Regions from separate parts of the Weizmannia agrestimuris genome, predicted to be linked through region 2. Evidence: riboswitches for the same ligand, from Rfam matches in the RefSeq annotation. Region 2 holds a riboswitch; each other region holds the start of a gene.
The links. A riboswitch is a leader RNA that binds a small molecule or an ion and turns the genes downstream of it on or off. The one in region 2 is predicted to bind S-adenosylmethionine.

Region 1 (10,306 bases), on a different contig from region 2:
TCTTATCCGCTGATTTCTGACTTTTTCATTTTCCATGCAGCCGGTGCTACCGTTTTTCGTGACATCAGGCTGTGCAGCACCATGCCGGCTGCAACTGTGATGATGCCGAACCAGGACAACAGCGATGGCGCCGCAACCGGTAAAATGGCCATCTCCCCGAACAGCGCAAACAGCACTTCCAATGACTGGGTCGCTTCTACAAGCGATAATTTTTGCATATCGCCGCGGACAAGATCGGTTGCCCGGAAAAACAATACCGTGGCAATCACCCCGGAAAAGACCGCAACCACGCCTGATTGCACGATTTGGTTTCCGGACGGCGGGCCGGACGCTTTTAAACCGTACAATGACAGAATAAACCAAAAGGGCAGGCTGGCAAGTGTCATGCCGAGCACACGCTGAAATGTATCGAGCCGGCCTTCGCACAATTCCATCATTTTCCGGTTGCCCAAAGGATAAGCAAAAGTCGCCACAATGACGGGAAGGACACCCAGCATCATTTCCCGGAAGCTGATCCGGCCGGCCTGCTCAAGCTGCATCATCAAAACGCCGAGCAAAATCACAAGCGACCAGCGCAAGCCGCGGAACGGGATGGGTTCCCGGATTTTCAGCAGGCCCTTCGGCGTCTCCACCGTTTTAAAAAAGAACGGGGCAAGCAGTGAACCGGATAAAATCGTGATCTGCCAGGTGCCGGCCACGAGCCATCCGGGCGCATAGGCTGCTGAAAAACATAACGGCGCATAAAAAAGAACAAAACCGGTAAAGCTCCACAATAACCACCCGGCCGGATGCTTTTTCATTTCCGCCCATAAGGCTTGAAAATTTTTCCTGGCAAGCACGATCACAAGCAAAAACGGAACCATCAAAATGTACCGGAGGGAGGCGCTCCAAATCCAGCTGCCGCCCGACAGTTCCATCGACCGGTTTAAAACAAATGTCACCGCGAAAAAGAAGGCGGCACATACCCCTAATAAGACCGGACGCAACATCTCCCACATCCTTTTTATAGCATTTTGGGAATGAAAACCCGCATACGGGGCATTCCTCCTTATCTTATGAAAGCGGCAATGTTTTGAGCTCGTTCCAATACGTGCAAATGGTCTGGATGCCTTTATCAAAATTTTCAAGATGGAAATGCTCGTTCGGCGCATGGGCATTTTCCGACGAAAGGGCAAACCCCATCAGCACGACCGGTATGTTTAAAATGCGGTCAAATTCTGCAACAATCGGAATCGACCCGCCGCCCCTTGTATAGGTAACCGGCACGCCGTACACTTTTTCATACGCTTTTCCGCAAAGCTGGATGGCAGGATGCTTGCGCGGCGTGACATACGGGTAACCTTTGTCAAATTCGGTTACAGAAATGGTTACGCCTTTTGGGGCATGGGCTTCAATATGTTTTTTCACTAACGACAGAATTTCGTACGGATCCTGGTTTGGCACAAGGCGGCAGGTCACTTTCGCAAAGGCTTCAGACGGCAAAACGGTTTTCAGGCCTTCCCCGGTAAAACCGCTTTGTAAGCCGTTGATCTCAAGCGTCGGCCGGACGGATGTTCTTTCTGCGTACGAGTAGCCTTTTTCCCCGAACAATACAGGCACGCCAAGCTGCGCCTGTATTTGGCTTTCATATGCCGCCTGTTTTGCGAACGCTTCTTTTTCTTCCGGCGTGCTTGCTTCCACTTTGTCATAAAAGCCTTCCACCAAAACCCTGCCGTCCTGGCCATGGAAGGATGCCAGCAATTCAACCAGCGCAGTGGCAGCATTTTGCACCCCGCCGCCGTATTCGCCGGAATGAAGATCGCTTGATGCGCCTTTTACATGGATTTCAAGGCCGCATAAGCCGCGCAGCCCGTAGCAGATCGTCGGTTTTCCCAATTCCGGCATGCCGGTATCGGAAACGACGATCAAATCCGCTTTTAAAAGTTCCTGATGCGCTTCTGCAAATGGCGCAAGATTCGGGCTGCCGATTTCCTCTTCCCCTTCAAACAACACTTTGATATTGACAGGCAGTTCCCCTTCCGTTTCCATCAGCGCCTCGATCGCTTTGATATGCATAAACACCTGCCCTTTATCATCGCTCACGCCGCGGGCAAAAATTTTGCCATCGCGGATCTCCGGTTTGAACGGATCGCTTTTCCAGAGGTTCAGCGGGTCAACCGGCTGGACGTCGTAATGCCCGTAAATCAGGACGGTCGGCCTCCCGTCTGCGTGAAGCCAGTCGCCGTATACAACCGGGTTTCCTTTCGTTTCCATCACTGCGGTATGTTCGAGGCCTGTTTTCCCAAGCTCCGCTTTCAGCCATTCCGCTGCTTTTCTCACATCTGTTTGATGTTCGGATAAGGAACTGACACTCGGGATTTGGAGAAAATCAAACAGTTCTTTTAAATGCTGCTCATGGTGTTCCTTTAAATATTGCTGATAGGTTTGTGGCATTCCTATACCTCCTTGTCATGCTTTCTCTTTATTGTAAGACAAGTTTCATTAATTTTCCAATTTATTTTGAAAGGCGGCAAACGAAAAAAAGAAAGCAGGAGCCCCTTTTTTGGCAGCTCCTGCTTTTTTTATTCCTCCGTTTGATTCGCAAATTTCGCCATGGCTGCGGCCATAAACGTTGCAAGCCCTTCGCCAAATTGATCAATGTTTTTTGTAAACCGGCTGTCTTCTATATACATTTGGCCAAGCCCTTTAAAGGCTTCCGGCGTATAATTCCCGAAATGGCGGTTTAAAAAATCAAACCATTTCCGGATCGCTGTCTGCGCTCCTTGTGCGCGCGGGTCCGTATGGCGGATGGCGGCAAGCTCACGGTAAATTTCGTTCATCTCATCAGCCAAAGCCAATTTTTCATCCCCGCCAAGCGTCGCCATTTTCGCTTCCGCTGCATCTACTGCCTGATCCCCCCATTTTTCGCGTGCCTCACGCTCATACGGATTGTTGTCAAAGCGGAAACCGGCAAATTTTTCTTCACTAGACATTTCCATTCCCTCTTTCTCCGATTGGATTGTTTTTTCGATCAAGGCAATCATTTTCGCGAGCCGCTTCTGTTTTTCAATCAGCAAATGGCGCTGGAGCTCGAGCGCCCCGAGCCTGTCAAACGAAGGGCTTTCCATGATTTCCTTGATCTTTTGCAAAGGGAAGCCCAATTCCTTGAAAAATAAGATTTGCTGGAGCGTTTTTAGGTTTTCTTCCGAATAGTGCCGGTAACCGGACGGTGAAACTTCAGCCGGTTTTAGCAGCCCGATGTCGTCATAATGGCGCAATGTCCGGATGCTGACGCCGGCCAGCTCTGCAACTTCTTTAATTCTCATCATGCAGCCCCCTTCCTTCTTTACTGTAAGGGGTGACGCAGCGTGAGGGTCAAGACATTTTTTCAAGTTTTTCCTGCAAGGCAAACAGCACTTCGTATATTTTCACGAAAGCTTCCATGAGTGGCATCTCTTCCCTGAAACCGGGCACATCGTTCAACGGAAAGTTCACATCCCAGATGCCTTCATTGCCATCAAAAAGGATTTCCCCCTTCCCGTCTCCTTCCAGCAGTTCAGACAACCCCGTTTGAATCGCCGGCCCGTATTTCTTTTGCACTTTAAGCCCGAGCATACTATTGTAATGGCCGAAGACATCATCCAACTCGAGGGCAATCCCGTCGACGCCAATGATGTCAAACCAGTGTGACGCGATGTAAACATATTCTTTCCTATGCTTTTTCAAATAGATGACAGGTTCATTTAAAAACGCCGCCGTTTCCACCGCAAGGGTCTCATCGGCTTCCTTGCTGCACCGTTCAATAGATGCATCGGCAAAACGGGCGGTACCCTCTTTTTCAACAATTTCTTTTTCCCTGACAGCATCTTTGAAAAAATCCTTATAGCGCTCCAAATACGCTATTTCTTGTTTACATAATATTATTATAGTATCCTTTTGGTTTTCGATATATGTTTTTAAATTTTTTCCCAGCATGGCAACCATCCTTTATGAGGTATTCTGCTAAACAGTATGTCCCAATTGGAAGCTTTTGTAAAGAAACAAAAAACTGTGCCCGGAGAATAAAATCCTTCTAGGCACAGTTTGTAAAATTATTTATTCACCGCTGCCGGTTTATGAAAATCACGTCCGTCACGGATCGCTTCTACAATTCCGGCGCGGATGACGAAATCCCCGAAATGTTCGCCTTCCTGCCGTTCTTTTGCATATTGCAAAAGAATCGGGCGCAGTGACGCGAGGATCTCTTCTTCCCCGATATTTTCCTTATAAAGGCAAGCAAGCCTGTCGCCGGTGAAGCTGCCACCCAAATACAAATTGTATTTTCCGGGGCCCTTTCCGATAAAAGCCATTTCCGCAAGCGCCGGCCTTGAACATCCGTTCGGGCAGCCCGACATCCGGATGACGATTTCTTCTTCGCGCAGCCCCGCTTCGTCCAAAATCTCCTCGATTTTTCCGAGCAGTTCCGGCAAGTACCGTTCTGCTTCCGCCATCGCAAGGCCGCAAGTCGGGAATGCGACACAGGACATCGAGTTTCTTCTGAGGGCGGAAGCATGCTTGCCGTCCGTCAGATGGTATTTTTCAACCAGTTCGTCAATCTTTCCTTTCATTTCGTCGGTTACATTGGAAATGATGACATTCTGGTTCGGGGTCAGGCGGAACTCGCCTTGATGGATCTTTGCAATTTCGCGCAGCCCGGTCATCAAAGGGTAGCCGTCAAAGTCTTTAATCCTGCCACTTTGGACAAATAACGTCAAATGCCATTTGCCATCGCCTTTGATCCAGCCGTAACGGTCGCCGTTATGGTCAAAATGGAACGGGCGGGCTTCGCCGAGATCCCAGCCGAGCCGTTCATTCAGTTCCGCCTTGATCCATTCAAGCCCCCGCGCGTCAATGGTGTACTTGAAACGCGCATTTTTCCGGTTCGCGCGGTTGCCGTAGTCGCGCTGGATCGACACCACTTTTTCCGCCACTTCAATCACCTGGTTCGGCGTGCAAAAACCGATGATCCGGGCAAGCTGCGGATATGTTTTCGGATCGCCGTGGGTCATGCCCATCCCGCCGCCAACCGCGACATTAAACCCTTCAAGCTTCCCTTCATTCAAAATGGCGATAAACCCTAAATCCTGTGAAAAAATATCGACATCATTGGAAGGCGGCACAGCAAACCCGATTTTAAACTTCCGCGGCAAATACGTTGGCCCGTACAGCGGCTCTGCCTCTTCCTGCTCTTTTGTATCAATGATTTTTTCATCTTCCAGCCAAATTTCATGATACGCGGAAGTCCGCGGCAACAAGTGGTCGCTCGTTTTTTTCGCCCATTCATACACCTCGGCATGCACATCCGACTGGTACGGGTTCGGGTTGCACATCACATTCCGGTTCACATCCCCGCACGCGGCAAGCGTCGTCATGAGCGCATCGTTCATTTCGCGGATGGCCTGCTTTAAATTCCATTTTAAAATGCCATGCATCTGGAATGTCTGCCGGGTCGTCATACGCAGCGTTCCGTTCCCGTATTTTTGCGCCAGTTCATCCATCACAAGCCACTGTTCCGGGGTCGCAACGCCGCCCGGAATGCGGACACGCACCATAAACTGGTAAGCCGGCTCCAGTTTCTTTTTGCGCCGCTCGTTGCGGATATCCCGGTCGTCCTGCTGGTAGCTGCCATGAAATTTCAACAGTTTATTATCGTCCTCGGATATCGCACCGGTCAGCGGATCTTTGAGTCCTTCCGCAATCGTTCCTCTTAAAAATCGGCTTTTTTCTTTTATCGTTTCAAGCGGATCAAGTTTTTTATCAGCCATCTTCCTGCCCCTCTCTGTTAATACACATCACGCTGGTATCGTTTTGCCCGTCGCATTTCCTGTAAATAATCCTCTGCCTCTTCCCTCGCCATATTGCCTTCTGTTTCAAGAATTTGAAGCAGCGTTTCCTGGACGTCGCGGGCCATGTGCTTCTCATCACCGCACACATACACACAGGCGCCTTTTTCAAGCCATGCATAAAAATCTTTGCTTTTTTCAAGCATCCGGTGCTGGACGTATATTTTTTCTGCCTGGTCGCGCGAAAAAGCCACATCCATCCGTTCGAGCACGCCATTTTTCAGCCAGTTTTGCCAGTCAAGCTGATACAGAAAATCCGTCGCAAAATGCTGGTCCCCGTAAAACAGCCATGTTCGGCCGGTGATCCCTTCCGCTTCCCTTTCTTCCAGGAAAGAACGGAACGGCGCCACGCCTGTTCCCGGCCCGATCATGATCACCGGCACATCCGGGTCAGCCGGAAGTTTGAAATTCGGATTGCGGTGGACATAAACCGGCAGCTTGTCTCCCGGTTTTATCCTGCCTGCGACTTGCCCGGAGCAAACTCCTTCGCGCACCCTTCCGTTTGCTGTATAGCAGTCCAGTGCAATGACAAGATGGACTTCATCGGGGTTCGCTTTCCAACTGCTTGCGATCGAATAAAGCCGCGGCGGCATTTTCCGGAGCATTTGTACAAAAGCTTGCACTTCCACTTTTTCCGGCGGATATTCCTCGACAAGATCGATCAGGCCCCGTCCTTCAAGGTATGCCTTTGCCTCCGCTTCATTTTCAAGCAAAGCCGTAAGCCCTTTGTTTCCGAAAAGCACGGCTGCCTGCTGAAGCAGTGGTTTTGTTAATCTCGTAATTTCATAATGTCTGAGCAATGCTTCCCTGGCCGGCAGTACTTCCCCTTTTTTATTGATCGGAACCGGTTCTTTTGGATCCCAGCCGAGCTTTTCGATCAGCCGTTCCACGAGTTCCGGGTCATTTTCCGGGTAAATCCCGATGCTGTCCCCCGGTTCAAATGTAAAACCGGAACCTTCAAGGGATAATTCGATATGGTGCGTTTCTTTATTGGACCCTTCCCAGTTCAAATTGATATTTTCCAGCACTTCCGCCTGGAACGGGTTGGATTTGGAATAATCGGTGTTTGCAGGCCGGGTGGCATCGGCAGCGGTTGGAGCCGGCAAGGCAGATGACTGGAGCACGCCTGTAACCCCTTCAAACCATTCCTGGGCGTCTTCTTCATAATCCACATCGCAATCCACTCGCGGATAGAGCCGTTCCCCGCCCAACTCTTCCAGCCTCTTGTCGATCTCTTTTCCGACCTTGCAAAAAAACTCATATGTCTGGTCCCCAAGCGCCAAAACGGAAAATTGGACCCCGTCCAGTTTCGGGGCTTTTCTGCTGTGGATCAGCTCATAGAAAGACAATGCGTTGTCGGGCGGGTCCCCTTCCCCTTGTGTGCTTGTAATGATGAGCAGATACCCTGCATTTTTTAAATCTTTCGGCTTGGCCGCATCGAGTGCCGAAAAAGATACGGCAAACTGCATTTCTTTTAATCTGGCTGCGAATGCTTCGGCAAGCGCCTGGGCATTGCCTGTCTCGGAACCAAACAGCAGCGTAACCGTTTTGGTTGCCGTCTGTACCGGCTTTTCAGCAACAGCTGTACTTCCCGGGGGATTCGTTCCTTGTTCGGCAAACGGATAGGTTAAATATCCGCTCAGCCATAATTTTTGCTGATCCGTTAACATTTGCAGCAGTTCATTTAACTTTTCCGCCTGTTCTTTACTAAACGGGCTGTTTTGTACACTTAACGGCAAATCTTCCACCTCGCAATGTTTGCATGCACTTTTCATTTGTTTATTTATGTATGACATCCTAATCCAAATAGACATAGAAGTTTACTTGGATTTTAATCCGCTTCTTTCCATGAGAAGCACCTTCGAAAAAAGCTCTTCTTACAAAGATAAGAAGAGCCGGCGCACAATGGTCAACTTCTCTTATCTTTCAGACGATTGTCTGCAGGAATTGGCACAGTGTTTTTCAACCTGTTGCCGAGGCTTCAAAGGGCCTTTCCCTCCACCTCTCTGGATAAGAAGCACGAATCATTATTTAGAAATCATTGAAAACATTATACAATCAAATGCGGTGGCAGTCAATTCTTTTTTGAACAGACGGGGGCGATAAAAAAAGAAAAGGGTGGCAAATTCCGCATCAAGCGTCCCTCCAATATACTTTATGTATTTTTTGCACAGAATGAGGGGGGAATGGATGAACATCCGCATTTACCAGGGGAATGAGATCACGCCGGAAGCCGGGGATGCCAATATTGTGATCGATGTGATCCGCGCGTTTACGGTTGCCCACCATGCCTTTTTGGGCGGCGTAAAAGAGATATGGCTGGCAGACTCAAAAGAAGCGGCTTTTTGTATCAAAGACAAATACCCGCATGTCTTGCTCACGGGCGAAAGGAACGGCCTTCCGATACCGGGATTTGATTTGGGCCATTCACCGGCCGCCATCGCCAAACAGCCGTTAGCCGGCAAAACGTTGGTGCAAACATCCACAAACGGGGTAAAAGCAGCCTTCCGCGCCCTTTGTGCAAAGGAAGTCTATGTTACCGGCTTTTCGAATGCAAAAATGACGGCAAAATGGGTCCTGCGCAAATGGAAAGGCAAAGACAACGCCCGCATCAATATTATCGCTTCCCATCCGACGGGGGAAGATGACCTGGCATGCGCATTATACATGGAAAGCATCCTTACCGGCTCCGGCACGATAAAGCCGGAATCAGTGATCAAGGAGATTGTAAATGCCAGTGTTGCAAAGAAATTTCTTGATCCCGGCCAGCCTGCATTTAACCCGGCTGACCTGGAATTTTGCAGCAACGAAACAGACTGCGGGTTTGTTATGAAAATTGATCCAACAGGAGAATTTCCAACGATCGTGAGGGTTGAAGATGAATGACCATGGTTTGACACTGCCTTTACGCAATGAGAAACCGCGGGATTGCGGAATCACCATCTTAATTGACAATGGCATTCCGCTGAACTTTTTTAAAGATACCATGAACAGTGCAGCCCCTTATATTGATTTCGTCAAATTCGGCTGGGGAACATCGGTGGTTTCGCGCCATTTGGAAGAAAAAATAGATCACCTGAGGCAAAACGGCATTGCCTTCTTTTTCGGCGGCACTTTATTTGAAAAGTTTGCCAGCCAGGGAAAGACGGATCGGTACGTTCAATACTGCCGGCGGTTTGCATGCGAATATGTTGAAATCTCAAATGGCACCCTGCCGCTGTCCAATCCGGAAAAGTGCCATTATATTGCGGAATTTTCAAAGGAGTTTAAAGTGTTAAGTGAAGTTGGCTCAAAAGATACTGCCAAATCAATAGCCGACACGCCGGCGTTATGGCTGGAATCGATTAGTCAAGATTTAGAAGCAGGCGCATATAAAGTGATGACAGAGGCAAGGGAAAGCGGCACGAGCGGCATTTGCAACGGGGACGGGGAAATACGGGAGGAGATGTTTGCGGCCATCCTGGACTCCGGGATTCCCCGCGATGCTTTCATTTTCGAAGCGCCCAACAAGCAGCTCCAGGCTTTTTTATCCAACAGCTCGGCCCGGATGCCAATCTGGCCAACATCCCTTTTTCGGATGCCCTTGCGCTTGAAACATTAAGGCTCGGTTTGCGATCAGATACTTTTTTTATTGGAGGAGATTCCCATGAGAAAAACGGATAAAATTTTTCATTTGGCGATCCCGTGCAAAGATCTTGATGAAACAGCCGATTTCTATCAGAAATTAGGCTGTAAGGTGGCGCGCCGGTATGATGACCGGGTCACTTTCAATTTTTTCGGGGACCAGGTTGTCTGCCATCTGAGCCCTGAAAAAATAGACCCCAACCCGAAAATGTATCCCCGCCATTTCGGCATTACTTTTTTGGATAAAGCAGCATTTGAGGAAACCCTCCAATCCGCAAAGAAAAACCGCTTGGCATTTTTCCAGGAGAAAATGGTCCGGTTTGGGGGCAGGCAAGAGGAACATTGGACATTTTTCCTCCAAGATCCCTCCAACAACTTGCTCGAATTTAAATATTACCACGATGAAAGCATGGTGTATTAACCAGTCCCATTCATTGCTCAAAGCATGCGATGCGGCTTTTTCCGGAAAGAGCCGCATCGCATGCTTTGCCATTTGGGCCAGGCGATAAGCGTTTTTTCCTGGCCCGAGACGTTTGATCGTTATGTTCAGCAGGATGGCAAAGCCCCGGAGGCCCTTTTTAGGCTTAACATGCAAACCGCAGGCATACAGCTGCGGTTTTTTTGCGGCTTCCCGCAGGAACATGCAGCGCTTGAAGCGAATAACATACTCTGCATGTTCCGCCACCCGGTTTTGTGATCCCATGCTGGCGGAAGCCAAAGCGATTTGGCTTCCAGAATGCTCCTTATTTATTTTCTAAATGGACAAAAGCTTTTGCGGCATTGACATGTGTTTTTGTGATCTTTGTCTGGTACAGCCAATC
Region 2 (10,306 bases):
TCCATGCTTTCTTAACGTAGACAGCCTCTATGTAAAGGAACGAGGCCAATTTTGCATGCTTTCTTAACGTAGACATGCTCTATGTGAAGGAACGAGGCCAATTTTGCATGCTTTCTTAACGTAGACGCCCTTTATGTTAAGGAACAATGCCAATTTCGCACGCTTCCTTAACGTAGACATGCTCTATGTGAAGGAACGAGGCCAATTTTGCATGCTTTCTTAACGTAGACATGCTCTATGTTAAGGAACAAGGCCAATTTTTCATGCTTCCTTAACGTAGACGCCCTCTATGTTAAGGAACAATGCCATTTTCGCACGCTTCCTTAACATAGACATGCTCTATGTGAAGGAACGAGGCCAATTTCGCACGCTTCCTTAACGTAGACATGCTCTATGTGAAGGAACGAGGCCAATTTTTCATGCTTCCTTAACGTAGACATGCTCTATGTAAAGGAACGAGGCAATTTTTTCACGCTTTCTTAACGTAGACATGCTTCATGCGAAGGAATGAGGCCAATTTTGCATGCTTTCTTAACGTAGACGCCCTCTATGTTCAGGAACAAGACAATTTTTCCATGCTTCCTTAACGTAGATAGCCTCTATGTAAAGGAACAACGCCAATTTCGCACGCTTCCTTAACGTAGACTAATAAACGGAGAGCTGGCTATTGGAAACACAGGGCGAATGATTATATTTTGGAAATGGAGGAATAGATTTTGAGCATAGAAAACTACGAAAAGGCAAAACAACTAATCTATCAAAATGAAAAAATCGCAGACTTTGTAGGTGGCCGGAATAACCATTTAATTTTTATGGCTGAGAAAAAGCTTGGATTAACATTTTCCAATTTATATAGGGACTTTTTATTATCCTTTGGAGCAGGGAATTTCGGGTCTCAAGAGATATACGGAATCATTAAGGAGGACTTTGAAAACTCTTCAGTGCCCGATGCAATTTGGTATACCTTAACAGAAAGAAAGGAAAGTGACCTTCCTATGCATCTTCTTGTTATTTATGACACTGGGGGGGACGAGCTTTTTTGTCTCGACTTTAATCATGTTGGAAATAATAAAGAGCCAAAAGTGGTATCGTTTATTCCTGGAATAAGTTTAGAAAATCAGCAATACAAAATCATCGCAAATGACTTTGGAGATTTCTTATTAGATCTCGTCCAACAAGAAATATAGAATCCCTCTTTTTTCGACGGACAAAAAAAGGTGTTGCTGGAAGTAATTCTATAGATAAAACTGTTATCAGTGCAGATGGAATAGATGGCGGATGACGGTTAGTTTGATATTGCCACTTAGAGCTTTTTACAGGGTTGGGATAAACGTGCTTTTTTCTTCTGATAATAAGGTCTACTTGCAGCGTCTCGTTCGTCCTCTAAAAAATATGAAAAAACGAAAAGATATTGGTGGGGATATAAAAACTGGTATACACACGCACAAACAAAATCTTATATTAAAGACCTATTCAGCAAGCATAGCCGCAGGTGGTACTGCAGGTGAGCTGAGTGCATTAGGCTTTGTGCCAGGGGCATTTGTTGGAGCTGTAGCTGGAACTTACTGGCAATTATTGGCGTCTAGGATGGACGCTCATGATAAGGGGAAAGGTGTTACAGTCTCAGTCACTTGGGCTTTAATCTTTTCAGTAAAAACAAGATAAAGAGAAGAAATTATGTCCCTTTTTATTTGGATGATGATGTTTTTATTGCTAATTATTTCACTTAGGAAAAAACATTATAAATGGACAAAATTCAAGGTTATGATTACTGTTATTGTCGGATTTGCTTTAATGTTTTCTATAACGTTCTTTATATTGAGGTACTAAAAAGCAGGAAAAGGATTTTCATACCCTGGAAATCCTTTTAGCTATTTCCTTTTTCTAGTGGATGTGTGTATAAATGAACGATACTTTCTATGTAGAGAACCTGGATCTGGTATCGGGCGAATAATTGCAATGAATGATCATTTGGTGGGCCCTTATATACAGCGGCTACCTGCAGATCACTTACAAACTAAAAAAAGGCAGCGGGTATTTGCTGCCTTTTTGGGATTGCAGGCCGGGGGCGGAAATAGGGCTTGCTGCATAAGCAAAATTCCTAGATTTGGCAAGGTTGCTGACAGCTTTGGCAACCATTTAATGCAAGGGATTTACAACCATTTCAGGGAAAAGCTTGCACTCGAAAGCCGATTCAACGGATGGAGAAGATAAAATCACCCATTTTCGCAAAAGAATTCCTCTATATTTTGAGACAGAGCTTGCAGAGAAAATCAGAATCGGATTCGTTCAGCAAGCCCTAAATGGGATACGTTCAACTGTACCGGGCGTTAATACACCCGGTCTCCGTTAAAAATGGAACTTTTTACAACGACATAGTCCACTTTCCGAATGTCCGCCAGTTTGTTACCGCCGGCATAGGAAATGGCAGATTGCAAGTCCTCTTCCATTTCTTTCAGCGTATCCTGAAGCGGACCTCTGTATTCCACGTACATTTTTTTCCCTTCGACGTTTTTGCGTTCCCCTTTTTGAAACTCCGATGCCGACCCGAAATACTCTTTGTAAAGTTTTCCGTCCATTTCAATCGTTTCACCCGGGGATTCTTCGTGCCCGGCGAAAAGGGAGCCGATCATTACCATTGTCGCCCCGAACCGGACCGATTTGGCAATATCACCGTGCGTGCGGATTCCGCCGTCCGCAATAATCGGTTTGCTTGCCGCCTTTGCACACCAGCGCAATGCCGCCAGTTGCCAGCCCCCTGTTCCGAACCCGGTTTTAATTTTTGTAATGCATACTTTTCCTGGCCCGATGCCGACTTTTGTGGCGTCTGCCCCGGCATGTTCCAATTCCCGGACGGCTTCAGGCGTGCCGACATTTCCGGCAATGACAAAGGTTTCTGGCAAGTGCTTTTTGATATGATGGATCATATCAATCACGGCATTCGAATGGCCATGTGCAATGTCAATTGTTATATATTCCGGCTCCAGATTTCTTGCGGCCAGTTCTTCGATAAACGCATATTCTTCCGGCTTGACGCCTGTGCTGATAGAAGCATAAAGCCCGCGCTCCTTCATCTCCTTCACAAACGAAAGCCGTTTTTCCGGCTGAAAACGGTGCATGATGTAAAAATATCCGTTTTCCGCAAGGTAGACTGCGATTTTTTCATCTATGATGGTTTGCATATTGGCCGGCACAACAGGCAATCTGAATTTCCGCCCGCCCAATTCCACACTTGTATCACATTCCGAGCGGCTATTTACAATGCATTTTTCCGGAATTAGCTGAATATCTTCATAATCAAACACTGTATCCATGGATTTACACTCCTAAAAACGAATATTATTTGAATATAACTCAATAAATGTTCGTACATTGGTACTTTACCTGATTTTTTTACAGTTGTCAAAGGTTTTCATCATGATACCGGCGATCAGCATGAATGATAAAAAAATAAAATATTACTTGACAGGTCGGAATAGTGGAATTAAAATGAATTTAACCTTTCAAACGGGCAAGCAACATTTAAGCGGATACTGATGTGGAAAGACAATTGAAATATTTTGAAGCCGGCCGGTCAACCGAAGGCTCCTCACTTTATTTAAAAGATGAGGGGCCTTTTTTGCGGCCTTTTACCAACTAAATAAATCGGAATGATAGGAAAGGGGGCGGTGCCCATGTGTACCTCCTACATAATGCTATAAAACAAGAAAGGAGAGAGGGAAATGTTAAAGAAACGAAAGCGACTGGTGTCGGTCCATTTGCTGCTGATCACCGCCATTTTTTTACTCATCAGCGGATGCAGCAGTGGGAAAAAGGATACAGCAGCGGCAAAATCGGGCGAAAAAGGCGGCAAAGTGGTCCGGATTGGCTATCAGAAATTCGGAACCTTAAACATTTTAAAAGCGAAAGGAACACTTGAAAAAGCACTGAAACCGCTCGGATATTCCGTAAAATGGACGGAATTTCCCGGCGGCCCGCAGCTTTTGGAAGCGTTGAATGCGGGGAGTCTAGACTTTGGCCATACGGGGGAAGCACCGCCCATTTTTGCTCAGGCAGCAGGGGCGCCGCTCGTATATTTTGCCGATTCGGCCAGCAATCCAAAAGGGGAAGCCATCATTGTCCCGAAAAATTCCAACATTCATAGCCTCAAAGATTTAAAAGGCAAGAAAATCGCGTTGAACAAAGGGTCGAATGTCCATTATTTGCTTGTACGGGCATTGGAGAAAGCCGGCATTCCCTATAGCAGCATCCATCCGGTTTTTCTCGCGCCCGCCGATGCGCGCACTGCATTTGAAAAAGGGGATGTCGATGCGTGGGTGATCTGGGATCCGTTTTTGGCTGATGCACAGCTGGCAACGAAAGCCCGCACTATCGCGGATGGCACCGGCCTTGTCGCGAACCGGGAATTCTTCCTGGCAGCAAAGCCGTTTGCGCAAAACCATACGGACGTTCTCAATGTAATTTTCAAGCAACTTGAGAAAACAGATCAATGGGTGGAAAAAAATCCGAAGCAGGCGGCCGAATTCCTGGCACCGCAGATTGGAATGGATAAGAAATCATTGGAACTGACGCTTAGCCGCAAAAACTTCGGCACTGAGAAAATCACAACTCAAACGCTGAAAGACCAGCAGCAAATCGCAAATGAATTTTACAAACTGAAGTTAATTCCGAAACCAATCAAAGTGAAAGAAGCATTTTTATCCAAATGAAGGGGGAATAAAGGATGAACGTATTTTGGTTTATACCGACACATGGTGATTCGCGCTACCTGGGGGTAACAACCGGCGGGCGGGCCGTCACTTTCAACTATTTAAAGCAAGTGGCACAGGCTGTCGACCACCTCGGCTACACCGGGGCTTTGCTCCCAACCGGAAGATCTTGCGAAGATGCATGGGTGACGGCCTCGAGCCTGATTCCGGTTACTTCAAAAATGAAGTTTCTCGTTGCGGTCCGGCCCGGGATCATGTCTCCATCGCAGGCAGCGAGAATGGCCGCAACATTTGACCGGTTTTCTGAAGGGCGACTGCTCATCAATGTTGTCACAGGGGGAGATCCGGTTGAGCTGGCCGGAGACGGTCTCCACCTCAGCCACCGCGAACGTTATGAACTGACCGATGAATTTTTGACCATCTGGCGGAACTTGCTCGAAAACAGGGAAGCGGATTTTACAGGCAAATATTTAAACGTAAAAGGGAGCAAACTGCTTTACCCAACGGTGCAGCAGCCTTATCCGCCGCTTTATTTCGGCGGGTCGTCGGAAATCGGGCAGGAAGTGGCGGCAAAACATGTCGATGTCTATTTGACTTGGGGCGAGCCGCCGGAAAAAGTAAAGGAAAAAATCGATCATGTCAAAAAACTGGCGTCAGCACAAGGAAGGACAGTGCGTTTTGGGATTCGGCTCCATGTCATTGTCAGGGAAACAGAGGACGAGGCATGGGATGCAGCTAATGACTTGATCCGGTATGTCGATGATGAACTCATCCAAGCGTCCCAAAAGATTTTCTCACGGTTTGACTCGGTCGGCCAGCAACGAATGACATCTCTCCACAACGGCAGCCGGGACAATCTTGAAATTAGCCCGAACCTTTGGGCCGGCGTTGGGCTCGTGCGCGGCGGTGCGGGAACGGCACTTGTAGGGAGCCCGGAAATTGTCGCAGAAAGAATGAAGGAATATGCGGAGCTTGGCATTGAAACGTTCATTTTATCCGGTTATCCGCATCTTGAAGAAGCGTACCGGACGGCTGAGCTGTTGTTCCCATACCTGCCGCTTGAACAGCCTGATGCCCCCGTTTCCAATGTCATCAGCCCGTTCGGCGAGATTGTGGCGAACGATGCACTGCCGAAAGTATTAAAGTAAGGAGGCCGATCTGATGTTGAAAAAACGCGTCATGCCGTGGGTGGTGCCGGTTTGCCTGCTGTTTGCCTGGCAGCTTGCAAGTTCTGCTGGCATCTTGCCACCCAATGTGCTCCCAAGCCCTGTTGCCGTTGTAAAAGCGGCTTGGGGTCTCACGCAATCCGGGCAGCTTTTCAATTATATCGGCGCAAGCACAAAACGGGCACTGATCGGATTTTTGGTTGGCGGCGGAATCGGATTTGGACTTGGGTTGTTTACCGGGCTGTCCAAAAAAGCGGAAAGCCTGCTCGATAGTACCGTGCAAATGATCCGGAACGTTCCCCACCTTGCCCTGATTCCGATTGTCATTTTATGGTTCGGGATCGGGGAAGAAGCGAAGCTGTTTCTCGTTGCGCTCGGCACCTTTTTTCCAATCTATTTAAATACGTTCCATGGCATCCGCTCGGTGGACAGAGCGCTAATCGAAATGGGAGAAGTTTACGGGCTGAAAGGGACGGCACTTTTTTGGCATATGATCCTGCCGGGGGCGCTTCCTTCCATCTTAGTCGGTGTGCGCTATGCGCTCGGGGTCACATGGGTAACCTTGATTGTGGCCGAAACGATTGCATCCAACTCCGGCATTGGCTATATGGCCATGAACGCCCGCGAGTTCATGCAGCTTGATGTTGTCGTTTTGAGTATTGTCTTATATGCCCTTCTTGGAAAACTGTCCGACTGGCTGGCAAAAATCGCAGAACAACGATTGTTAAAGTGGCACCCGTCATATCAAAAATAAAGGAGGAGGAAACGATGCCGAAAGAAAAGGCGTTTGCTGTAGAGATTGAGGGGCTGGAGAAATCATTCGGCAGCCATCGCATCCTGCGCCATCTTCATTTAAAAATAAGAAAAGGGGAATTTGTTGCGATTGTTGGGAGGAGCGGATGCGGCAAAAGTACGCTTCTCAGGCTGCTTTCAGGACTTGAAGCGGCAAGCGGCGGAAAAATCCTTATAAACGGGGCGCCTTTATCCGGCAGAAACGGATCGGCAAAAATGATGTTTCAGGACGGCCGCCTGCTCCCATGGAAAACCGTGCTTCAAAATGTCGGGCTTGGCCTTGCGGGCGACTGGAAGAACAAGGCACTTGAAATGCTTGGAAAAGTCGGGCTGGAAGGGCGTGCAAATGATTGGCCTTCGTCTTTATCCGGCGGCCAGAAACAAAGGGTGGCACTGGCGAGGGCATTAATCCATGAGCCGGACATCCTTCTCCTCGATGAACCGCTTGGGGCGCTCGATGCATTAACCCGGATTGAAATGCATGCGCTGATCCAGTCGCTTTGGCTTGAAAAACATTTTACGGCCATATTGGTGACACATGACGTGGAAGAAGCAGTCGCCCTCGCTGATCGGGTTGTGTTAATCGAAGAGGGGGAAATTGCGATGGATTATCCGGTAAAACTTCCTTATCCACGGAAAAGGGACCACGCCCTCTTTTCAGCAACGACCAATCATATTTTAAACCGCATTTTAGGGAACAACGGCCATCAGCTGTTGCACGCAATGAAAAATTAAGGAAGAATTGGGGGATTCATATGGCGGAAAAAGTGGTACTGCTGAACGGGAGCCCTTCTGCGTATACGAGATTAAATGGGATCCGTGATTATATCAGGGCCGGGTTAAGGGGGCACGGGTACGAACCGGAGCTCATCAATATTCGGGAACTTCTGGCCGGCGATTTAATGAATGCCCGGCAAAGCCCGCCCATCACCAGGGCATTAAGAAAAGTAGAAGAAGGCGATACGGTAATCATTTTGACACCGGTCTATAAAGCGTCTTATTCCGGATTGCTCAAGACATTTCTGGATCTTTTGCCGCAAAATGGCTTATCCGGCAAGCAGCCGACCGCCTGAATGCTGCTTTAAAAACATTATTTCCGCAAACTTCAATATCTTTGTACTCATAAACAAAGCCGGCATTTGGATATCCAAATGCCGGCATTCGTGTGGCACGAACAACGGGGAAAGCGATAACCGGAATGCCGGCGCCCGTCATCATCTTTTGTTTGGGAAGTGCCGCTTTTTTCTTTTCCAGTGCAAACCGGAGTTTCTCGGTTGTTTCGATCTGTGTGATGTTCCCTTCATGGATCGAAATGACCACTGTTCCAAACTCCAGTTTTTGCAATGATTCCATAATGCGGGCGATTTTTGTTTCATCAATATGAGCCATTTTTCACTACCCCCAAAAATAAATTTCGTGTGTGCCTGGTGGTCCGGCCGGCAATTCGGATGATCCAAAAAAGAAAGGCCCCCTTCAAGAAAGTTAAGAAGAGGGCGCACTCCTTAACTTATCTTCCAAGCTTGACGCTTGCTGGAATTAGCACAGTATTCCCAAAAAGAATCTGTTGCTGAGGTTTCCTCGGGCCAGTCCCTCCCCCTCTCTTGATAAGTTGTATAGCAAGAAAATAATTTGTTAAAACTATGATAAATAATATTATTCCGATTTGTCAACTTATATTTTCAACATTTCGGTTTACTCGAAGGGCAGGTAAGTGAAAAAATGGGAAGACACTCCATCATCTCATTGTACACGGTGAAATGAACATCTAGAGAGAGGTATTCCAATTGCTGGATGATGAAAGGATACAAAGAGTTGTTTTTCGGGAAAAACCGTTCCGGATAGGGTATGATAAAAAGAAAAAGTGTGTTAAGGGTGTGAGATTGTGCCAGAGACAGATGTATCCAAGTTTGAGAAGAAAATCGAGGTGCGGAACATCCGGTTCGAAGACATTGATGATATTATGGCATTGTCGAAAAAATGTTTTCCGGGGATGGAGCCGTGGAAACGCGAGCAGCTCGAGAGCCATATCCGAATTTTTCCGGAAGGGCAGTTTTGCGTGGAATACGAAGGGAAAGTTGTCGGTTCCTGCTCCAGCTTAATTGTCAATTTCGATGAATACGAGGATCAGCATACATGGGATACGATCACCGCGAACGGCTATATTACCAACCATAATCCGCACGGGCTCAACCTGTACGGCATTGAAGTGATGATCGACCCGGAATACCGGCGCATGAAGTTCGGGCATCGATTGTATGAGGCACGGAAAGAGCTTTGCCGGAAAATGAACCTTCAAAGCATCATCATTGGCGGCCGGATTCCGAATTACAGCAAATATAAAGACAAAATGACCCCGCGCGAATACGTGGAAGAGGTCGAGATGCACAATATATATGACCCGGTTCTTTCCTTCCAGCTGCTTGAAGGGTTCCAGATTATGCGGATCAACAGGCAGTATTTGCCGGATGATACAGCATCCGCTTCATTTGCAACGCTTATGGAATGGCATAATGTTGATTATTTGCCGAAGTCCCGCCGTGTCTATCATGCTTCGTTCCCGGTTAGGATTACAGCAATCCAATATATGATGAAAAAAATTGATTCCTTCGATGATTTTGTCAGACAGGTGGAATATTATGTCGATGTGGCCGCGGATTTCGGTTCTGATTTCGCCGTTTTTCCGGAAATTTTCACCACGCAGCTGATGTCCTACCTGGAGGAAAAGCGTCCTGACCAGGCAGTGCGCCGGCTTTCCGAGTACACAGAACAATATATTGAATTGTTTACAGAGCTTGCCGTGCGCTACAATGTCAACATTATCGGCGGGTCCCATTTTGTGGAAGAAGACGGGGGCATTTACAATGTCGCCTTTTTGTTCCGGCGCGACGGGACGATCGAAAGGCAGACCAAACTCCATATTACGCCAAATGAGCGGAAATGGTGGGGGATCGCGGAAGGAAACGAACTCAATGTATTTGATACGGATTGCGGGAAAATTGCGATTCTGATTTGCTATGATATCGAGTTTCCGGAGCTGGCCCGTGTCGCTGTTGACTACGGCGCGAACATTATTTTTGTCCCGTTTTGCACGGACGACCGCCAAGCCTATTTGCGCGTCCGCTACTGTGCGCAGGCGCGGGCCATTGAAAACCAGGTGTACACCTGTATTGCGGGAACAGTCGGAAACCTGACCCACGTGGAAAACATGGATATCCAGTATGCCCAGTCCGGCATTTTTTCCCCCTCCGATTTCGGTTTTGCCCGCGACGGCATTGTCGGGGAATGCGATCCCAATGTCGATACCGTCGTTGTCGGCGATGTCGATCTTGAGAAACTGCGCCGCAACCGCAACAGCGGCTCCGTCCGGCAACTGGCCGACCGGAGAAGAGATTTGTATCAGATTAAAATCAACAGCAGGGCCTGATCGTATACGGACTGGCTGCAAGATCGGCCGGTCAGCCGCCAAGTGCCTGAACGGCTGGGTGGAAAACCCGGATATCGTATCAAAAAACCGCTTAGAGGATGGGGGCTCTAAGCGGTTTTTCATGATTCAGGCGATCTTCAGTACGGCCATCAGACTGGTCATCAGCACAATACTGATCAAAATGGACAAAGAGTTCAACGTGCTGGACATGGCGA
Region 3 (10,306 bases), on a different contig from region 2:
CGTGTGTCCCGCCGTTTTTGTCTATATCATATGAACTTAAGTTAGGACTTGCCGAACAAATCCAATTCTGCGTTTGTGCCCAATTTGTTAGTAATCTCTAGAAAAATTCATCTTTGAAAATGCGATTCTGTCTTCTCTATATATTGAATCCGCTATCAAGCTTTATTCACATAGAGTACGTCTACGTTAAGGAAGCACGGAAAATTGAAGGTCTTTCTTCACATAGAACGCGTCTACGTTAAGATAGCACGAAAAAAGACGGCCTTCCTTCACATAGGGCGCGTCTACGTTAAGATAGCATGAAAAATTGACGGCCTTTCTTAACATAGAGCCCGTCTACGTTAAGGAAGCACGAAAAAAAGATGACCTTTCTTCACATAGAGCCCGTCTATGTTAAGGAAGCACGGAAAATTGAAGGTCTTTCTTCACATAGAGGGCGTCTACGTTAAGGAAGTACGAAAAATTGACGGCCTTTCTTAACATAGAGCCCGTCTACGTTAAGAAAGCACGAAAAAAAGATGGCCTTCCTTCACATAAGGCGCGTCTACATTAAGAAAGCAAGCAAAAACGAAGGCCTCGCATTAAATTTATGCCAAAGCTGTCAGCATCCTTGCCAAATCTAGGAATTTTGCTTATTCAGGAAGCCCTAATTATATATCAAGCATTTTCCGGCGCGTACCCGGGACCCCTTTCCGTCTCAAAGGCAAGTCTGAAGCGGCAAGCAGATTATTGCGGATCCGTTAAGGCGCCGGTCCCGGCTGCATGCTGGTAATCTTCCGCCGGTTCCCATCCTTTGCAGACGTCCACCCATTTTTCGGCCTTCCCGTATGTATACAATTCTTCGCAGGTCAATTCAATTGCCGAGTTGCCGCTCCCGCATGCCGGAAATACGGTCGTGAACCGTTTGAGTGAGACGTCCATATAGACCGGCAAATCTTTTTTCAAACCGAACGGGCAGACGCCGCCGACAGCATGGCCGGTATGCTCAAGCGTTTCTTCCGGTGACAGCATCCGCGCTTTCCCGCCGAATGTTTGCCGGAATTTTTTATTGTCGATTTTCGCATCTCCCGCGGTGACAACAAGAAGGGCTTCTTCCCCACCGGTACCCCTGAACGCAAGCGTTTTTGCAATCCGTTCCGGTTCCATGTGCAGCGCCTCAGCTGCAAGTTCAACCGTTGCGCCTGATGACGGCAGGACGAGCACATCTTCTTCCCGGTCCCACTGCTTAAAATAAGCTTTGACATCTTCCAATGACATGAAGGCGACACTCCTTTTTGTGAAAATTTTAACCCTATTGTAACGGAAGCCATTCCGGGTTGCAAACGGGCTTGCCAAGTTTTTCGCCGGGCACACCGGCTGATTTCCCAAAGATGCGCGCTAATCTTCATTCGTTTTTCAGCGGGCAGTCCCTTACATGCGGCTGCGAAAGAAAGACAAGGCTTCCTGCTGTTTTTCAGGCTTGCGGTATGCTTCTCCAAGCAGCTTTTCCAGCCACTCGCTTTTTTCCGATGCAGAAAACTGCGGCTGCTTCAGAAGCTGGCGGCACTCGTATAAAAAATCCACATATTGGGCGTAGTTCGTATCATAATGCCCGGATAATTCATTTACAATGCGGGAAGCCAGTTTCGGGCTTGCCCCGGCTGTAGAGACACTGATAGAAAGCCTGCCCTTTTGGAAAAACGCCGGAAAAGCAAGGTTGCCGCTTCCCGCACGGCCGGCATCGTTCACGAGGGCTTGGGCCGGGGCATGGGCAACAATCCGGCTGTTTGTCTCCGGATCATTTGTCGCTGCAACAACCACATCGGCTCCCCGGATGTCTTCCGGTTCGAATGTTTTCTGTTTCCAAATGAACGCGTGTTGTTGCGCCAAAACCTGCAATTCATCGTTCAGGTGCGGGCTTACGACTGTAACGCATGCCCCCGCTTCCTGCAAGAGCCGGAATCTACGTGCCGCCACTTTTCCGCCGCCGATGACCACAGCCTGCTTCCCGTCTAAATTGACCATAACCGGTACCCAAACCATTCCTGATCTCCTTTCCAGTTTATCCGGTGCAGAAACGCCTCGTGCTTCCTGCCATTTTCGTGAATGTGCCCGTACGCTCCCTTTCCAGCGTTTCCTGGGGAGCCGGAACCGGGCAAGTGCCGGCATGCGCAATGGAGCGCCGGACCGCGGGCATCTTTCAGGCTGATCGGGCCCAAAAAAGTGCCGGTACGCACATTGAAACACCGCACCCAGGCATTTTTTAAACTGCATCTCCCCCAAATAAGGGAGGGGTTCACAATAGAAAACGCCGCAGGCTTCCCCCAGGCTTTCCGGGGGCAAAAAAGGTCCCGGAATCTCAAATAAAAGCCTCTGCACCCAACGCTTCCTTTGCCCGGGCGGCCAATGCGTCCGCCATATCCGGGTGACAGCCGAGATACCGTGCCAGCCGGATATCATATCCTTCCCGCTTCAGCATGCCCACTTTCTTTTCCAGCGACCGGACGAGCACGCCGGTGAACCAAAGATATGGGGCCACAACCACCGGGCGCCCGGCCACGGCCAGCTCCTTCAGCGCCTCATCAAAACGGGGCTCAAGCACCGCCAAATAAGCCGTTTTGATCTGTTCTGCCCCCAGTTGCACGCGCAGTCCGTCCGCAATTTTTGCAAAATCGCACAGTGTTTCCGGATTGCGGCTGCCGCGTCCGACCAGCAGAATCCAGGCACCCGGAGGCATGCCGGTTTCCAAAATATTTTCCGCCAGAATTCCGGTGATCCGGTCCCCGACGCCGAGCGGGCGGCCGTACGTAAACACAATATGCGGATAACGTCGTTTCGCTTCCCGGATCGCACGCGGGATATCCTCATAATAATGCCCGGCACTCAGCAGCAATACCGGCACAACGGCGATTCGCCCTGCGCCGCCCCGGACAAGCGCATCAATCCCTGCTGCAATATCCGGTTCCGCAATTTCCAGATAACAAATTTCCTGGAGATCCGCATCCACCTGTGCCATCGCTTGCCGGATTGCCGCTGTTGCTTCCCGGGCGGTTTCGGGCACACGGCTGCCGTGGCTGACATATAAAACACCTTGTTTCATACCCGTTCACCCGGTACAGGCCGGAGCAGCGGAAAGCTGTTCAAACCATTTCAACTCATCGCGCAGTTTTACCACTTCTCCGATGATCAAAAGCGATGGGTTGCGCAGCCCGTCCGCCTTTTCACTTAAATTTCCAAGCGTGCCGACCGCGGTTTCCTGTTTTTCTGTCGTGCCCCAGCGGATAAGTGCAGCCGGCATATCCGGCGATTTGCCGTGCTTTATCAGTTGCGCACAGATGAGCGGCAGATTTTTCACGCCCATATAAATGCAAAGTGTATCAATTCCCGCATATTTGGACCAGTATGCATCAAGGTCTTCGCCTTTTTTCGTGACGCCCGCGATAAAAGCAACGGATGTACTGAGCCCGCGGTGGGTGAGCGGAATGCCGGCATAGGCGGGCACGGCGGAACCGGACGTAATCCCCGGAACGATTTCAAACGGAATATGCTTTTGCACCAGTACTTCCGCCTCCTCCCCGCCTCTGCCGAATATAAACGGATCGCCGCCTTTTAAACGGACAACAGTTTTGCCTTGGTTGGCAAACTTCACAAGCAGGTGGTTGATCGTATCCTGCGACATCGTATGGGCGTCCGGCTTTTTCCCGCAGTAGACGAGTTCCGCATCCGGCCTTGCTTCTTTTAACAGATCCGGATTCACCAGGCGGTCATATAAAATGACATCCGCTTCCCGGATCATGCGCAATCCTTTCACTGTGATCAGTTCCGGATCGCCGGGCCCTGCCCCGACTAAATATACTTTTCTCATTTCTTCACCTGCTTTAAACTTAATCGGATAACTGGTTGGTTTGGTTTATGCGCCCACTTCTCCCGGAGTGGCTGTAGCAGCGGCTTAGAAGGGATGGCCGTTTTTGCCGCAGCACCACCTGGCAGCCTTATTTTTTCTGAACCGTATGCAGCCCGCATTCGGTTTTATGAAAGCCCGCCCATCTTCCTGCTCTTGAGTCGCTGTTTCCAGCAGCACGTGTGCACGGGAAACAGCCGATGCTCGGATATCCCTGGTCATGCAATTCGTTATACGGAAGATGATGGGACTTGATATAGTTCCAAACGTCATCCCATGTCCAATGAATCAGCGGGCAAATTTTAATCGAATGGAACCTTTCATCTTTATTGACAAAATTCGTTTTCGCCCTTGTCGGCGATTGCTCCCGCCGCAAGCCGGATATCCAGGCCGCCGCTCCCTGCAGCGTTTCTTCAAGCGGCTTGATTTTCCGGATATAGCAGCATTGGTCCGGATCCCTTTTCCAAAGGGCAGATCCGTATTGCGCCGCCTGTTCATCAAGCGTAAGCGACGGTTTTTTCATTTGGATATTTAAAGCCGGATATTTCTTTTTCACTTTTTCAATCAATTCGTAAGTTTGCGGAAAGTGCAGGTCCGTATCCAAAAATACGATATCCGCATCTTCTCTGACTTTCGAAATGAGATCAATCAGCACCATTCCTTCTGCGCCGAAGCTGCACGCATATACCACTGATTTACCGTACGTGCCATATGCCCACTGCAAAATTTCCAATGCACCCTTTGTTTTATCTTCCGGCACGAACGCTGCAAACGGATCCGACGTAAACTGTTCATATGTGAGCCGCGTTTGCTCCACTCTATTCCCTTCTTTCTTATTCGATTACTAAGGATTAAACGACAAAAATCTTCTTACCCTGAAGTAAGAAGATATCCATTCCCGGGAAATCTTCTTATCTTTCAGGCCACCACCTGCAGGAATTGGCACAGTACCCGTTTTCGGACCTGCTGCCGAGGCTTCACAGGGCCCTTCCCTCCACCTCTCTTGATAAGAAAATAACAACATATAAGCTTGAAGTTTATTGTATACCTTCTTATGCTATTCGTCAACGAAAAATTCAGACAAGGAAAAAAAGACCCATTCTTTTGACCGGATGATGCAGAAAATTGACATAGGGAGGAAAAAATGGCTGAATGGAAGCAAGACGAGGTGAAAATATGATGCATTTGGACAAACACCACGAACCAAGAACAAACGGAACATTACTGCGGCAACTCTCCCGCCGGCCGTTTCAACTGAACAGGCTGATTGAAGAAAACCTGCAGCTTTTTCAGATGTATTGCAATCCCAATTTTCCAAAGCCGTTTTCCTTCTCGCACCTGCTCTTGAACCGGAAATACCCTGTTGGACCATGCAAGACCTTCGCAGACGATAGCGGACTTGTTTACCCTGAATGGAAAACGGAACTGGACAAGGAATACAATAGGCTCCTTGAAACGGCCAATCGCGAAGTGAACATCCTTGACTTCGGCGCGATCGGGGACGGAAAAACCGACAGTACAACGGCGTTTCAAAAAGCAATCGGCAGCGGGCGGGTAAAAGTGATCGTGCCCGCGGGTACTTTTCTCGTCAAATGGCTCAAGCTTCCTTCATGGACATGCCTGATCGGCCGCGGGAAAGGTGTTACAACGATCAAATTCCACCCGGGTGCGCCGAAAAAAACGCGGCTCGTCCAAAATGCCGACTTCCGGTACGGCAATGACCATATTCTCGTAGAAGGCCTGACGCTTGATTGGAATGTGGAAAGGCTCGGTCAAGCAGAAAAAACTTCGGCCGGAAACAACCGGTCGAGCTGCCTTACTTTTGCTCACGTCACGTACGGCTGGGTGAAAAACGTGGAAGCTGTCAATGCTGGCCTGCACGGCTTTGATGTGTCATCCACCCGCTATCATTATTTGGGCGACGGGTTCCTTGCCCCCGGGAGAAGCCGTTATATATGGCTCGACGGCATCACTGCAAGCGGGTTCGGAGATGATGGCATCACAACCCACCACAGCGACTATATTTTTATTTCAAACTCGTACTGCTTCCATCCGAGCGGCAGGGCCCATACGGAAGGTTTTTCCAACTCCAACGGCATTGAAATTGATGACGGCTCCCGCTATGTGTGGCTTTGCAATAACGCCACAACCGGTTGCTTCGGCGGCGTGGAAATCAAAGCCCACCACAATGCATCGGCCGCTTCCCATGTCCATATTTACGGCCATCTTTCGGTCCGGGACAACCGTTCTTTTAATTTCCGGCACATCGGCCACCATAAAGGGAAAGATGCCAATTCGAAAAGCGCCAACCATATTGTCGCGGCAAATCTTGTCTCTATTGCACCGGTTTTTACCGATTTATATAAAGATTCCACACCGCGCAGCCTCGTCGTTTCCGCATACCAAAATGTTGTAATCAACGGGCTCACCGCAATCGGCGACCCGGATTACGATTTTAAAGGTAATCCCGTGATCGCCATCCAATACCGGGCAAAAAACGTTGTCCTGAAAAATATTAACATCAGCGGGTTTAAAAATGCAAAACGGATAAAAGGCAAAGACAGATGCGTGTTGGTAAAGTGACTGCAGGGAGTTTCCGACATTTACGCTGGTCATTTGGCTTATCAGGTATAAATTTTTATTTTTTTAAGCTGTGAATGGGATAATTGGTCCTAATAGGGCTTCTATGAACCATAACTCGCTTTTCGTTCTTGGTTAACGGTCTTGATGAGGCATCTCGGAACCATCACACGGCTTTCATTTTTTGCTAATGGTCTTGTTGTGGCGTCTCAGAACCATTACACCATTTCAATTCCAAGCTTTCGGTCCCGAGGCGGATTCTCGGAATCATTACACGGCTTTCATTTTTTGCTAATGGTCTTGTTGTGACTTCTCAGACCATATCATGGCTTTAATTCCGGGTTAATGATCCGTAGTGGTAAGCATGCCATTCTTCCCACTATGCAAAAAGGCTGCTCCGAAAGCCTCGGATCCTGCTTTCGGGGCAGCCCCTTTTTACAGCACCTTGCTCAAGAATGCTTTTGTCCGTTCTTCCTGCGGGTTTTCGAACAGTTCCTGCGGCGTGTTTTCTTCGACAATATAGCCGCCGTCCATAAACAGGACGCGGTCCCCGACTTCTCGGGCAAAGCCCATTTCATGCGTGACGACGACCATTGTCATGCCGTCTTTTGCCAGGCTCCTCATGACTTCGAGCACTTCCCCGACCATTTCCGGGTCAAGCGCAGACGTCGGTTCATCAAACAACATGATTTTCGGTTCCATCGCAAGCGCGCGGGCGATCGCAATCCGCTGCTTTTGCCCACCCGATAACGAATCCGGATACGCGTCCGCTTTTTCTTCGAGCCCAACTTTGCGCAAAAGTTCAAGCGCCTTCTGCTTTGCTGCTTCTTTTGAAAGCTTCCGCACCTTGATTGGAGAAAGGGTAATGTTTTCCAGAACGGTCATATGTGGAAAAAGATTAAACTGCTGGAACACCATGCCGACTTCTGTGCGGATTTTATTGATATTCGTCGACTTATCCGCGATATCAACACCTTCTATGTATACATGGCCGTCTGTGATCGTCTCAAGCAGATTGATGCAGCGCAGGAAAGTCGATTTCCCCGAACCGGACGGGCCGATGACGACGACCACTTCCTGCGGTTTGATCTCGACATTGATGTTTTTCAGCACCTCGTTATCCCCGAAAGATTTTTTCAAATTCACCACTTTGATCATTCTGTTGCCAACCTTCTTTCTATGAAGCGTAAAAGGAAGCTGAGGGAAAGCGTCAAAACGAGATAAAGGAAGGCAGCTGTCAGATACGGCTCCCAAACCCGGTAATACTGCGTTTCCATCGCCTGCGCCCAATATACAATTTCAGGTGCGGCAATAACGGATACGAGCGATGAATCCTTAATGAGTACGATAAATTCATTGCCAAGCGGCGGGATCATCCTTTTAAAAGCCTGAGGCAGAATGACATAGCGCATTGCCTGTACATGGCTGAGCCCAAGCGAACGGGCTGCTTCCATCTGCCCTTTTTCGATGGACTGCACGCCGCCCCGCAAAATTTCCGCCACATACGCGGCTGAGTTAAGCGAAAGGGCAATCACCCCGGCGACAATCCCGTTCGTTTTCCCTAAAAATAGCGGCACAGCGCCGAAGTTGACGATCAAAATTTGCACAAACAGCGGCGTTCCGCGGAAAAACCCGACATAGCACAGGAACGGGAGAGCGAGGATTTTATTCCGTATCATTTCCCCGAGCCCGATCAAGAGCCCTAAAAGCATACCGAACAATATACCCGCCACGGAAAGCCCGATCGTTAAAAGCGTTCCTTTCAACAAATACGGCAAATATTCGATGATGATATCAAAGCGAATATCCATGTGTTTCCTCCCTAGGCCAAAATTGCGCAACCTTAAGTTACGCAATATACAGTTTATGAAGCAGCCGGCGCGCACCGGCTGCACTTGAAAAATTATTTCTGCTGGGCTTTCAGTTTTTGAATATCCGGTTCGGTTTTGAACCATTTTTTATAGATTTTGGTGTAGGTGCCGTTGTCGTAAATTTTATTGATCGCTTTGTCGAAATCCGCTTTCAGTTTGCTGCCTTTCGGGAACATCAGGCCGTAATATTCGGCAGGGAACGCCTTCGTATCTTTGATGACTTTCAGCTTTTTGTCCGGGTTGTTTTTCGCGTATTCCTCCACAACCGTATTATCCGCAACGACCGCATCGGATCCGCCTTCGACCAAATCCATGATGGCCGTTGTGTTTTGCTTGAACTTTTTAATGTTTTTGTTATTTTTTCCAAACAAGCCTTCCAATACTTCCTGGGCGGTCGTTCCGCTTTGGACGGCGACAGTCTTGCCTTTTAAATCCGCCGCGCTTTTAATATCGCTCTTTTCCGGTACTAAAATTTCGTTCGTCGACAGGAAATACGGCACCGAAAAATCATACGTCTGCGCGCGTTCTTTCGTGATCGTAATCGAGGAAATGGCCATATCCGCCGATTTGTTTTTCACTTCGACAAACAAAGGATCCCAGCCGATGTTTTTCAACTGGACCCTGTAGCCGGATTCTTTGGCGAGGGCATTCATGACATCGACGTCAAAGCCGATAATCTGCCCTTTATCCATGTATTCAAACGGCGCATACGCAGCGTTCGTGTCGACTTTGATCGTTTTTTTCGTCTCCGTGCCGCTGCTGGTTTTGCTTAATCCGCATGCCGAAAGTGCCAAAACAAGAATCAATGCAAGCACGGATGCCGCAAATTTCTTCATCTTTTTCCCCCCTGTTTTTTCAATTTTCAAATCTACTCAAATAATAGCATAATGTTGTATGTATTTACAAAATTTATTATAACATTAAAATTTGAATTGTTTTTTACTTTTGTAAGATTTTCTGACTAAAATTTTTTGATGTGTAAAAAAAGCGGCGGGCCTGCACCCGCTGCTTTTTTGAAGATTACAATCCAAGTGAAATATATTTGACTTCCAAAAATTCTTCGATGCCGTAGCGTCCGCCTTCCCTGCCGAGCCCGCTCTGCTTGAAACCGCCGAATGGAGCCTGCGGGGTGGACGGGAGCCCGTCGTTCAGCCCGACAATGCCATACTCCAGCCCCTCTGCAATTTGAATGCCTTCCGAAATATTTTCCGTAAATACATACGCAGCAAGACCGTAAATGGAATCATTGGCACGCCGGATCGCTTCATCAATATCCGTAAATTTCGTTACCGGTGCAAGCGGCCCGAATGTTTCTTCTTTCATGCATATCATCTCATCGGTAACATTGGAAATGACAGTTGGTTCAAAGAAAAGCCCATCTTTCGCGCTGCCGCCTGTTTCCACGGTAGCTCCCTTTTCCACCGCGTCTTTGACGTGGTGTTCTACTTTTTCAACCGCATTCCGGTCAATCAGCGGCCCGATATCCGTACCTTCTGCAAGTCCGTCCCCGACACGGAGCGCTTTCACTTTTTCTGTGAATTTCTTGGTAAAAGCTTCATACACTTCTTCCTGTACATATATGCGGTTCGAGCATACACAAGTCTGGCCGGCGTTGCGGAATTTTGCAGCGACCGTGCCCTCAGCAGCTTTATCGAGATCCGCATGTTTCGTGATGATAACCGGTGCATGCCCGCCAAGTTCCAGCGACACTTTTTTCACCGTGTCAGCTGAACCGCGCATCAGCTCTTTCCCGATTTCGGTCGATCCGGTAAAAGTAAGTTTGCGGACACGCTCATCGGCAAGCCACGTGTCCCCGATTTCCTTCGCACTCCCGGTTATCACATTCATGACGCCTTTCGGAATGCCGGCTTTTGCAGCAAGCTCAGCAAGCTTCAAGGCAGTAAGCGGTGTCTGCTTTGCCGGTTTGATGACAACGGTGCAGCCGGCAGCAAGCGCAGGTGCAACTTTGCGGGTA

Region 1: another riboswitch for S-adenosylmethionine. It lies ahead of NFR98_RS10985 (assimilatory sulfite reductase (NADPH) flavoprotein subunit); the one in region 2 lies ahead of NFR98_RS15880 (YezD family protein).
Region 3: another riboswitch for S-adenosylmethionine. It lies ahead of NFR98_RS09080 (phosphoadenylyl-sulfate reductase); the one in region 2 lies ahead of NFR98_RS15880 (YezD family protein).

Annotation. Positions count from the first base shown of each region.
Region 1 covers NZ_CALPDC010000028.1:21,230-31,535, forward strand. Annotated here, with positions in the region: gene NFR98_RS10960 (DMT family transporter) at 3-989, opposite strand; gene NFR98_RS10965 (dipeptidase) at 1,054-2,433, opposite strand; gene NFR98_RS10970 (MerR family transcriptional regulator) at 2,562-3,305, opposite strand; gene NFR98_RS10975 (hypothetical protein) at 3,355-3,873, opposite strand; gene cysI (assimilatory sulfite reductase (NADPH) hemoprotein subunit) at 4,071-5,783, opposite strand; gene NFR98_RS10985 (assimilatory sulfite reductase (NADPH) flavoprotein subunit) at 5,801-7,657, opposite strand; SAM riboswitch class I at 7,778-7,878, opposite strand; gene NFR98_RS10990 (2-phosphosulfolactate phosphatase) at 8,052-8,747, shown strand; partial or broken gene NFR98_RS10995 (phosphosulfolactate synthase) at 8,827-9,524, shown strand; gene NFR98_RS11000 (VOC family protein) at 9,508-9,906, shown strand; gene NFR98_RS11005 (ABC transporter substrate-binding protein) at 10,229-10,306, opposite strand, start outside.
Region 2 covers NZ_CALPDC010000012.1:158-10,463, forward strand. Annotated here, with positions in the region: gene NFR98_RS06935 (SMI1/KNR4 family protein) at 717-1,187, shown strand; gene NFR98_RS06940 (hypothetical protein) at 1,279-1,665, shown strand; gene guaC (GMP reductase) at 2,331-3,314, opposite strand; gene NFR98_RS06950 (sulfonate ABC transporter substrate-binding protein) at 3,723-4,709, shown strand; gene ssuD (FMNH2-dependent alkanesulfonate monooxygenase) at 4,724-5,857, shown strand; gene ssuC (aliphatic sulfonate ABC transporter permease SsuC) at 5,871-6,629, shown strand; gene NFR98_RS06965 (ATP-binding cassette domain-containing protein) at 6,644-7,402, shown strand; gene NFR98_RS06970 (NAD(P)H-dependent oxidoreductase) at 7,423-7,740, shown strand; gene NFR98_RS15880 (YezD family protein) at 7,679-8,056, opposite strand; SAM riboswitch class I at 8,172-8,278, opposite strand; gene NFR98_RS06980 (GNAT family N-acetyltransferase) at 8,550-10,091, shown strand; gene NFR98_RS06985 (AEC family transporter) at 10,218-10,306, opposite strand, start outside.
Region 3 covers NZ_CALPDC010000019.1:23,073-33,378, reverse strand. Annotated here, with positions in the region: gene NFR98_RS09100 (YbaK/EbsC family protein) at 727-1,257, opposite strand; gene NFR98_RS09095 (NAD(P)-binding protein) at 1,411-2,022, opposite strand; gene NFR98_RS09090 (sirohydrochlorin chelatase) at 2,339-3,079, opposite strand; gene cobA (uroporphyrinogen-III C-methyltransferase) at 3,086-3,844, opposite strand; gene NFR98_RS09080 (phosphoadenylyl-sulfate reductase) at 3,972-4,697, opposite strand; SAM riboswitch class I at 4,789-4,893, opposite strand; gene NFR98_RS09075 (glycosyl hydrolase family 28-related protein) at 5,033-6,463, shown strand; gene NFR98_RS09070 (amino acid ABC transporter ATP-binding protein) at 6,896-7,618, opposite strand; gene NFR98_RS09065 (amino acid ABC transporter permease) at 7,615-8,271, opposite strand; gene NFR98_RS09060 (basic amino acid ABC transporter substrate-binding protein) at 8,364-9,167, opposite strand; gene NFR98_RS09055 (NAD-dependent succinate-semialdehyde dehydrogenase) at 9,352-10,306, opposite strand, start outside.